One region of the Shewanella sp. SNU WT4 genome, then DNA from elsewhere that is predicted to be linked to it. Evidence: predicted binding sites of a transcription regulator. Region 1 holds the regulator's gene; each other region holds the start of a gene.
What was found. The regulator ArgR, encoded in region 1, controls arginine synthesis, uptake and breakdown. The targets are predictions, from matches to a motif close to ANTGAATANNTATTCANT.
Positions count from the first base shown of each region.

Region 2: argA (amino-acid N-acetyltransferase) is a predicted target of ArgR. The motif match lies at 1,903-1,920, and genes of this name have one in related genera.
Region 3: argC (N-acetyl-gamma-glutamyl-phosphate reductase) is a predicted target of ArgR. The motif match lies at 1,225-1,242, and genes of this name have one in related genera.

Region 1 is NZ_CP041151.1:3,598,300-3,601,782, forward strand. Features, by position in the region: gene mdh (malate dehydrogenase) at 1-921, opposite strand, end outside; gene argR (transcriptional regulator ArgR) at 1,181-1,651, shown strand; gene FJQ87_RS16355 (Dyp-type peroxidase) at 1,732-2,667, opposite strand; gene FJQ87_RS16360 (ABC transporter ATP-binding protein) at 2,919-3,483, opposite strand, start outside.
Region 2 is NZ_CP041151.1:499,555-503,037, forward strand. Features, by position in the region: gene coaBC (bifunctional phosphopantothenoylcysteine decarboxylase/phosphopantothenate--cysteine ligase CoaBC) at 1-405, opposite strand, end outside; gene radC (DNA repair protein RadC) at 568-1,245, shown strand; gene rpmB (50S ribosomal protein L28) at 1,367-1,603, shown strand; gene rpmG (50S ribosomal protein L33) at 1,610-1,783, shown strand; gene argA (amino-acid N-acetyltransferase) at 1,961-3,286, shown strand; gene rarD (EamA family transporter RarD) at 3,388-3,483, opposite strand, start outside.
Region 3 is NZ_CP041151.1:156,765-160,247, forward strand. Features, by position in the region: gene argC (N-acetyl-gamma-glutamyl-phosphate reductase) at 9-995, opposite strand; gene argE (acetylornithine deacetylase) at 1,255-2,427, shown strand; gene ppc (phosphoenolpyruvate carboxylase) at 2,554-3,483, shown strand, end outside.

The sequences.
Region 1 (3,483 bases):
AACACCTAATACGATATCAGCTTTTAAAGTATCTAACATGGCATCACGAGCCTGAGCTTCATAGCTACTGACTTCGCCATAAGGCAGTATTTTTTCAATGCCGTGTTTGCCAAGTAAAATTGGCTGAGCAAAAAACTGTGCATGCTCACTTCCGCCATCGACGTAAGCGCATTCAATCACATTCGCTTCGCCATTTAAGCCTTTGACTAAAGACTGGCAGAAACGGAATGCGGCTTGCCCCATAGACAAAGTCGCGCTGCCGCCACCGGCCTTAGCTTCAACCACTTCAGTACCAGCGTTTTGAATGCGTTGTGTCATGCTAGCAATTTCAGCATCGCTAAATTTCACACCTTCAATTTGCGACAATAACGGCAGAATAGTCACGCCGCTATGACCGCCAATCACATTAACTTTAACGTCAGCGACATTAAGACCTTTAGCTTCAGCCACGAAGGTTTCGGCGCGAATAACATCAAGGGTGGTAATACCAAACAGACGTTTCTTATCATACACGCCCGCTTTTTTCAGCACTTCAGCGGCAATGGCAACGGTAGTGTTAACTGGGTTAGTGATGATGCCAATCAAGGCTGTTGGTGCAGTAATCGCCACTTTTTCAATGAGATTACGCACTATGCCAGCATTGATATTAAATAAATCCGATCTATCCATGCCAGGCTTACGCGCCACACCAGCAGAGATTAATACGATATCAGCGCCCACTAAGGCTGGCGTTGGATCTTCACCAGCAAAACCTTTGACCGTGACTGCTGTTGGGATATGACTTAAATCCACGGCAACACCTGGGGTCACAGGAGCAATATCATATAAAGAGAGGGAAGAACCTGCGGGCAACTGAGTTTTTAACAGTAAAGCTAGGGCTTGACCAATACCACCGGCGGCACCAAGAACAGCTACTTTCATAATAATCTCCGTATCTTTAAGATATTTGTGACATACATCCAATTCCTTGTTGCGCCAACATTACTTCATCGTCAACAGAATAGCAATTATCCGTTAGTCGGAGGTTGTAAGTTGATAACAAATTGAATTTGTCGAATAAAACAAAAATATAAACAGGAATTTCACAGTGAATTTTTATTCACAAAAATCGCAATTATGTTGACTCATAGCCGCCTTATATTCAAAATGGAATAGTTTTCATGAATATAATAGAGCCTATATGTCGACCTCAAAGCATCAAGATGATTTAGTTCGTACTTTCAAAGCCGTCTTAAAAGAAGAAAGATTTGGTTCACAAAGCGAAATTGTACATGCCTTGCAAGCTGAAGGTTTTACCAACATAAACCAGTCTAAAGTATCGCGTATGCTCAGCAAGTTTGGCGCTGTTCGTACTCGCAATGCTAAGCAAGAAATGGTGTATTGCTTGCCTGCTGAGCTTGGCGTGCCAACCGCAGGTAGCCCACTTAAAAACTTAGTGCTAGATGTTGATCATAATCAAGCCATGATAGTGGTGAAAACTAGCCCTGGCGCGGCGCAATTAATTGCGCGACTGCTGGACTCCATGGGCAAGTCTGAAGGTATCCTCGGCACTATTGCAGGGGATGACACCATCTTTATTAGTCCATCCAATATCAAGCACATTGATGCTACGTTAGAAACTGTGCGTTCTTTGTTTAACTATTGCGAATAATAACTGCGAATAACACCTGCATCCTTAGATAAAAAACGCACCTAATGGTGCGTTTTTGTCTCTAAAACATCAGCCTAGGTTCAATCAAGATCTCTTAGCATGAAATCTAATGACGGCGCGAAGAACGCTGAACCTGTGACTGCACGGGTAAAGTGCAGTAAGTGATCGTGATGGCCATGACCGTCACCATGGATCATGCTACGCAGCATCAATTCAAAGTGACTTGGATTACAGCACACAGAAATAAACATCAAACCTTGGTTAGTCATTGAGCCATAAGGCATGCTTTGGCGTAAAATTTCTAAACTATTACCGTCAGCATCTTTCAGATTAACCCGTTTAATATGGCTAGTTAATGGCTTATCGGCACTGGCATATTCAATGTTGTCTTGCTTAGTGCGACCAATAATATCTTCTTGTTTTTTAATCGCTAAGCGCTGCCATTTAGGCAACATATGCGCATATTTTTGCACATGGATATAACTGCCACCTTTAAACTCACTATCAGCAGCGCCCACTAAAGCCACTTGCTGTCTGTGTTGACCTTTAGGGTTTTCGGTGCCATCGACAAAGCCGGTTAAGTCACGGCTATCTTGATATCTAAAGCCGCGCTCTTCATCACTAATGTCCACTAGCCCATCTAACATTTGGCAGCATTCGTTAGCAATTTGATGCAGTACATCGTAGCGATCGCAGCGTAAATGCACGAACAAATCATATTCAACCGCAGGCGCTTCAATATGAGTGGCGCTCATCGCTGGAAATGGTGCTAATTGGGCAGGACGAGCTAAGGGATACAAGCTATCCCAGTAATTGGCTCCTATTGCAACAAAGCCATTAAAGGCACAATCACTATGAGTATCTGAACTTTCAAACAGATGCTGAGCCACTGTAGCTAAGCTTGCTTTTAACGCGGGCTCAGCGCCCTCTTTGGCATTAAGCATCAAATAGATGCTATGCAGATTACCTTCGGCACAAATCCCAAGCTGCTCACGAGGCATAAGCTGGTTATCCATGGTCATTGCATTCCTATCAAAGTTACTTTTTTATTATTATCAATAACTTTGACTATGCACGCAGTATAAAGATCAAACTAGCCGAGAAAAGTGTGAACTCTGGCACACACCATCATTAACCCTTGATCATCCTTTAGGCGTTCACACTGAGATGAGCCTGACCCTTTCCGACTCAGCGCTGCCTATCAGTTCAAACTAACATCTGCGATGCAATAACTGCAAGTGCCTAAAAAATGACAAGTTGATCTGTTTTACACTAGCGCACTTTCAAAAATCACTAATGGATGAACTAATACGCTGATATCGACCTGCTCTCCACATTGAAATTCTTGCTGACTGCGCGCAATCAGTAACTCGCTATTCCAGTGCAAACGGTATTCACAGCCATAGCCTAAAAACTGGCGCGATACTATGTGCGCGGCGCCATTGGGGTTGGGCTGCAAACCTATATATTCAGGGCGCAATAATAAACGCCCCTCAAACCCAATAGCCTGAGTTAAGGCTTCTGGGCTTGAAACCTTACCTAAGGCTGTCATCACCTCATGAGTCGATATGACCTTAGCATCGAGATAATTGGCCGCGCCCAAATAATCCGCCACGTATTGACTAGCAGGCCGCGCATACAGGGTCTCAGCTTTGCCTTGCTGCAAAATTTTACCTGAGGTTAAAATCGCTAATTGGTCAGCAAAAACAAAGGCTTCTTCTTTACTGTGGGTCACGAAAATGGCACTGACTTGCCGCGCTTTTAAAATATCGCGCATTTCCATCATCAGTGAGTGGCGCACCTGCGCATCAATATTCGAAAACGGCTCATCA
Region 2 (3,483 bases), 970 kb from region 1:
CTGAGTCGCGGCGTTGATATACATCTGCTGATTCATGGCCGGACACAAGGCGATAGGCGCTGAGGTTGCTAATACGCAAGTAGTAATCAGCTCATCGGCCATGCCAGCATTAAAGCGCGCAATTAAATTAGCCGTGGCTGGGGCGATAATCATTAAATCGGCCCAACGCGCCAATTCAATATGGCCCATAGCCGCTTCTGCGGCAGGATCGAGTAAATCACTAGCGACTGGATGACCACTTAAGGCTTGTAAGGTCAGTGGCGTAATAAATTCTTTCGCCCCTTGACTCATGACGACTCGCACTTCGGCGCCACGCTCTTTGAGGCGTCGCACTAGATCGGCGCTCTTATAGGCCGCGATACCGCCACCGATACCTAACAGAATTTTCTTATTACTCAGACTCACGCACTGTCTCTCGCGCTGCAATGTATGGCGCTAACCTTATCACAAAGCTGAAGGTGAGTGGGATACTTGGCGTGCAAAATCGCGGTGTACGCACAGGGCGAAACGCAGCTAGTGATAATTCAACCATACTTGAGTTTATATAAAGAGCGTTTTGGGTAAGCTATGACCATAAAAGATTGGCCTGAAGGTGAAGGTCCCAGAGAAAAATTGCAAAAAGCGGGACCGCAGTCGTTGTCGGATGCTGAATTATTAGCCGTTTTATTGCGAAATGGTCTGCCTGGCACCAGCGCAGTCGAGCTTGGACGACAATTATTGACACATTTTGGCGGTTTAAGGGCAATATTCTGCGCAACACAGGTGCAGGTGTGTCGACTTCCGGGGATGGGATCGGTAAAATACGCGCAGTTGCAGGCGGCGGCAGAAATTTCTCGTCGCATCGCCCGAGAAAAACTGCATCGAAGTCAGATTTTGTCAAATCCTGATTTAACTCGGGAATATTTAATGCGACAATTGGCAGATCGCGCCTATGAGGTGTTCGCCATCTTATTGCTCGACAGTCAGCACCGAGTAATTCAGTTTGTAGAATTATTTCGTGGAACGATTGATTCAGCGTCTGTCTACCCCAGAGATGTGGTGGCCTTAGTGTTGGAAAAGCAAGCCGCTGCTGTCATCATTTGCCATAATCACCCGTCTGGTATCGCCGAGCCCAGTCAGGCAGATAGGCGAATTACTGAGCGATTGAAAAACGCGTTAACAACGATAGACGTAACCTTGCTAGACCACATGGTTGTTGGGGATCGTGACATAGTGTCGTTTGCAGAACGAGGATGGATAGCATAACTATTGCTTGATCTTTCCTCGTCTATGCTGTATAAAATGCGCCCTTCGTGTGCCTCGGGCGACGGCCATTCGATGCACATTAATGCTCGAGCGTTAAATTTGTTTTTTGGAGAAGATTGACATGTCAAGAGTATGCCAAGTAACTGGCAAGCGACCAATGGTTGGTAACAACCGTTCGCACGCAAAAAACGCGACCCGTCGTCGTTTTTTACCAAACCTGCAAAACCATCGTTTTTGGTTTGAAGAAGAAAAGCGTTTTGTTAAATTACGTGTATCTACTAAAGGTATGCGTATTATCGACAAGAAAGGTATCGAAGTAGTTGTTGCTGAACTTCGTGCCCGCGGCGAGAAGGTGTAATAGACCATGGCTAAAGCTAAAGGTAATCGTGAGAAGATCAAATTAGTATCAAGTGCTAAGACTGGTCACTTCTACACTACTGAAAAGAATAAGCGTAACATGCCTGAGAAAATGGAGATCAAGAAGTTTGATCCTGTTATCCGTCAGCACGTTATCTACAAAGAAGCTAAAATCAAGTAATTTGATTAGCGACTTTTAAAAAGCCCCTTTTAATAAAGGGGCTTTTTTTTGCCTCAATTTCACTCCCCATGACAACGAATTCACCAATACTGTAACTACCTGCATTAAAATTCTTTATTTGTGAATAATAATTCATTAGTATTGCGTGAGTAGTCATTCTGTTGGAAGGAGTTAACAGTGTCATCATTTGTGAGTGAATTAGTGGCCGGCTTTCGTCATTCGGCGCCTTATGTCAATGCCCACCGAGGGAAGACATTTGTGGTGATGCTGGGCGGCGAGGCGATTTTAGAAGGCGAATTTCGCGCCATCATCAATGATATAGCGCTGCTGCACAGTCTTGGGATCAAGATAGTGATTGTCTATGGCGCGCGCCCACAAATTGAAGCTGAGCTTGCTACGCGCGGCATGCGCTGTGATTATCACCACGGCATACGTATTACCGATGAGGTGTGCTTAAAAGTCATCAAGCAGGTGGCAGGCGCGTTAATGCTAGATATTTCGGCCTGCTTATCCATGAGCCTCAATAACACCCCGATGCAGCACGCTAATATCAACTTAGTCAGCGGCAATTATGTGATAGCTCAGCCGCTGGGCGTGGATGACGGCGTGGATTATTGCCTTAGCGGTAAGGTCAGAAAAATTGATACCGAAGCGCTGCATTGTCAATTAAATCAAGGCAACATAGTGCTGATGGGGCCGGTATGCGCTTCTGTCACTGGTGAAAGTTTTAATCTCACCGCCGAAGATATTGCCACCCAAGTGGCGGTTAAGCTTAAGGCTGACAAGATGATAGGTTTTTGTCAGTTACCTGGACTCATGAATGAAGTCGGCGAGCTTATCCCTGAAATTATGCCGAACTTGGCTCAAGGCTATTTACAGCAAACGCATCAGCAGTTGTGCCCCTCCACCCGCGCCTTTGTACACGCCAGTATTGATGCTTGTCGCCAAGGGGTGAGTCGCTGCCATCTGGTGAGTTACTTAACTGACGGCGCTTTGCTGCAGGAGTTATTCTCGCGCGATGGCATAGGCACCCAAATAGTCACAGAAAGCGCTGAAAAATTAAGGCGTGCTGACATTAGTGATATTGGCGGCGTACTTAACTTAATTCGCCCATTGGAAGAGCAAGGGGTGTTAGTGCGCCGTTCTCGCGAACAGCTAGAGATGGAGATAGAGCAGTTTGTGGTAGTTGAGCGTGATAGCTTGATCATTGGCTGCGCCGCCCTATATCCGTTTGAAGAAGATAACGCTGGTGAGTTTGCCTGCTTAGTAGTGCACCCTGATTATCGCGATGCCGATCGCGGCGCCTTGCTGCTCAATACCATCATTAACCAAGCGCGGGCGCGAGGGTATAGTCGCTTATTTGCGCTGACCACCCGCAGCATTCACTGGTTTCTTGAGCATGGTTTTGCGCTGCAAGACGTTGAAGCGTTGCCTGAAAAGAAAAAGCAGCTGTATAACTATCAACGCCGCTCTAAAATCTTGGCGCTCGATTTATTCGCGTGAAGTGTAAATCTCGATAACACTAAGCCCACGGTAGTGGGCTTAGTGGGCATTAAGGCTGAGGTCTTAAATCGTTAACTCAACACCACTTAACTCTTCAACCATTATTTAGTTTTATGTTCAGTGTTAGCCGTATGAGCATGTTGGCGCTGGCGTCGATTGTTAGCCATATCGAAGGTGAAAACCATCAGCGCGCACCA
Region 3 (3,483 bases), 620 kb from region 1:
CCTGACGCTTATGGATTAGATTTGAAATGAATACTTATGCACTCGAGCGCTTGACTAGCCGCACCTTTTATTAAGTTATCAATTACGCTAGAAATCACCAGATAATGGCTATGCTCGTCATATTGCCAACCTAAATGGCAGCGGCCGCTGTGAACCACTTCATCCAATTTCGGAAAGACGCCTTGCTTTACCAATACGTTAGGATTGCCTTGGTAGCACTTAAAGGCAGCGTCAACATCGCCAAGAGTCACGCCCTGCTTAAGTTCCGCGGTAATAGTAGCTATGATGCCGCGCTTAAAATTACCCAAATGCGGAGTGAAGATGACCTCATGGCCAAGCTGGGTCGCTATTTCTGGTTGATGGCGGTGATTTAATACCCCGTAAGCACTTAAGCTCACTTCGGCAAAGCTAGTATTGAGCTGCGCCTTACGCCCAGCACCAGTGACGCCACTAACCGCATTAATCACAGGGCGAGTGTTAGTTAATAATCCTGCCACTGGGGTTAAGGCTAATAATGAGGCTGTCGGGTAACAGCCAGGCACAGCCACTAAGCGGCTTGCTTGAATCGCTTCGCTATTCCAATCGGTTAAGCCGTAAACCGCCTTATCTAACAGCTCAGGATATTGATGCTCAAACCCGTACCACTTGGAGTACATCTCTTTGTTTTCGAACCTATATGCCCCGCTTAAATCAAACACGGCTAAGCCTTGCTGATAAAACCACGCGGCCAACTCCATGCTGACATGATGATCGAGCGCTAACGCCACCGCATCGGCATTGTTGGCAATATCTTGCTGACTAGACTCATTAAGTCCTTGCAAACACTGGCTTAAGTGTGGCCAATTAGGATATAGGCTGGCTAATGATTGACCTAAATCAGCACTATTGGCTGACACATAGAGTCCATAAATCGCAAACTCAGATTCTTTAGTTATTAATTCTGTGAGTTGTGCGCCTGTGTATCCACTGGCACCAATAATGGCTATTTTTTTCATTGTTGAGTTCTTTACTATTATTGATTAATTGAAAAATGTAGGGCAGCGGTTACGCCTGTGGCGGATGCCAACAAACGCCAGATTATCGTCGTGAGGAGATAGATGGACTGAATGTAAATGGAAGACAATCAATGTGATGCATAAACAAGTGAGCCACCATATATCCTTACATTATTAAATTATCTGAACTGATTGACAGATTAACACGAACAATTAATTATGCAACAATAATGAATACTTATTTTATGCGGAGTGATGAATGTCGTTGCCAGAACTGAAAACTTGCTTTAGCCAACTGATTAAATCCAATTCCATTAGCGCTATTACCGCCGATGGCGATCATTCCAATTTAGAGGTCATTCAGCTGATTCAAGGCTGGTTAACCGACTTAGGCTTTCATTGCCAAATGCAAGCCGTCAAAGATAGCCGCGGTAAATACAACTTATTAGCAAGCTTATTGCCAAGGAATGGTGTGACCCATGGCGGCTTACTGCTGGCAGGACATTCAGATACTGTGCCTGTGGATGAGGGTCATTGGCAGCAAGACCCTTTTCAGTTAACTGAGCGCGATAACCGTTGGTACGGTTTAGGCAGCTGCGATATGAAAGGTTTTTTTGCCATTTGTGTGGCCGCGTTAAAAGAGTTGCCTTTAGATAAGCTTAATAAGCCGCTCTACATTTTTGCCAGCGCCGATGAAGAAACCACTATGAATGGCGCTAAGGCATTTGTTGAGCAATACGCCAATCAAGATAATTTTTGCCCTGAGTTTGCCATTATCGGTGAGCCAACCGGCATGACACCTGTGTATATGCATAAGGGGCATTTAGCCAAAGGCATTCGCGTCACTGGCCGCAGCGGCCATTCGTCGGATCCAGAAAAAGGCCTAAATGCCATAGAAATCATGCATGAAGTCATAAGCCAATTACAAAAGCTCAAACAAGCCTTGGCGACTCAATATCAGCAAACCGCCTTTAGTGTGCCTTACCCGACCCTAAATTTGGGCCATATTCACGGCGGCGATGCGGCCAATCGCATCTGTGGTTGCTGCGAGCTGCATATTGATTTACGCCCAATTCCTGGCATACCACTGCAAGAACTTGAACTCTTAATTCGGCAATATTTAAGTCCTATTCAGCAGCGCTACCCGAATGCTGTGGATATTTTCAGCTTATATCCTGGCAACGAAGCCTTTGGCGGCGATCTTAATGCCAGCTGGACACAAACGGCCGCTAAAATCTGTGGGCAAGAGCCACAAGTGGTTAACTATGCCACCGAAGCGCCATTTATCAGCTTATTGGGATGCCAAACCTTAGTGTTAGGCCCTGGCAGTATCGAGCAGGCGCATCAACCTAACGAATACATAGAAATGTCAGTGTTAAATCAGGCGCAAACTGTGTTTAAAGAATTGATTTATAACTGCTGTTTGAAGTGAGGTACATGTAGCAATATTTACTGTACAGTTGAAATCAAGCCGTTATAGTCAGAACATCATCCATCAGGCTAAGTGATATTCAACCAAATAAACCTGATCACACGTGAATACATTTTGGGAGCAACCATGGCAGACATGTACGCCTCGCTGAAATCCAATGTCAGCATGCTGGGACAAATACTCGGCGATACTATGGCTCAACATCTGGGCGATGGTTTTGTAGAAAAAGTAGAACAAATTAGGCAGCTGGCTAAAGACTCACGCAAAGGCAATGCCGATGCCCGTGAGCAAATGCTGCTACTGTTAACCGATCTTCCCGATGAAGAGCTGGTGCCTTTTGCTAAAGCATTTAATCAGTTTTTAAATCTTGCCAATATTGCCGAGCAATTTCATACCATTAGTAGAAATTGCGACGAGCTAGTATGTGTTCCTGATCCGGTTGATCAACTGCTGGGGCGCATGCTCAATGGCCCCATAGATCAAGTACAAATGCTTAAGTGTTTGCAGTCCTTAGATATTGATTTGGTGATGACAGCGCATCCCACTGAAATATCGCGCCGCACCTTAATCCAAAAATATTCCGCCATCATTGATTGCTTAGCTGAGCTTGAAAATAATCAATTGAGCGAGCGCGAGCGCCAAGGCTCAACCTTACGTCTGCGCCAATTAATTGCGCAAATTTGGCATACCAATGAAATTCGCCATCAAAGACCAACCCCTGTGGATGAAGCGCGCTGGGGCTTAGCGACTATCGAAGCCTCACTATGGCAAGCAGTGCCAGATTTCTTACGTCAACTGAACGAGCAAGTAGAAGTGCGCACCGGTCAACAATTGCCGAGTGATTTTGCGCCCGTGAGATTTTCGAGTTGGATGGGCGGCGATCGAGATGGCAACCCATTTGTTACCGCTAAAGTCACGGCTGAAGTGTTAGATAGAAACCGCCACGCCGCGGCACGGTTGCACTTAAAAGATATAGTGGCGCTGATTGGTGAACTCTCCATGGAAGAGGCCAATGACACACTTAAGCAGCACACGGCTAACAGCAAAGAACCCTAT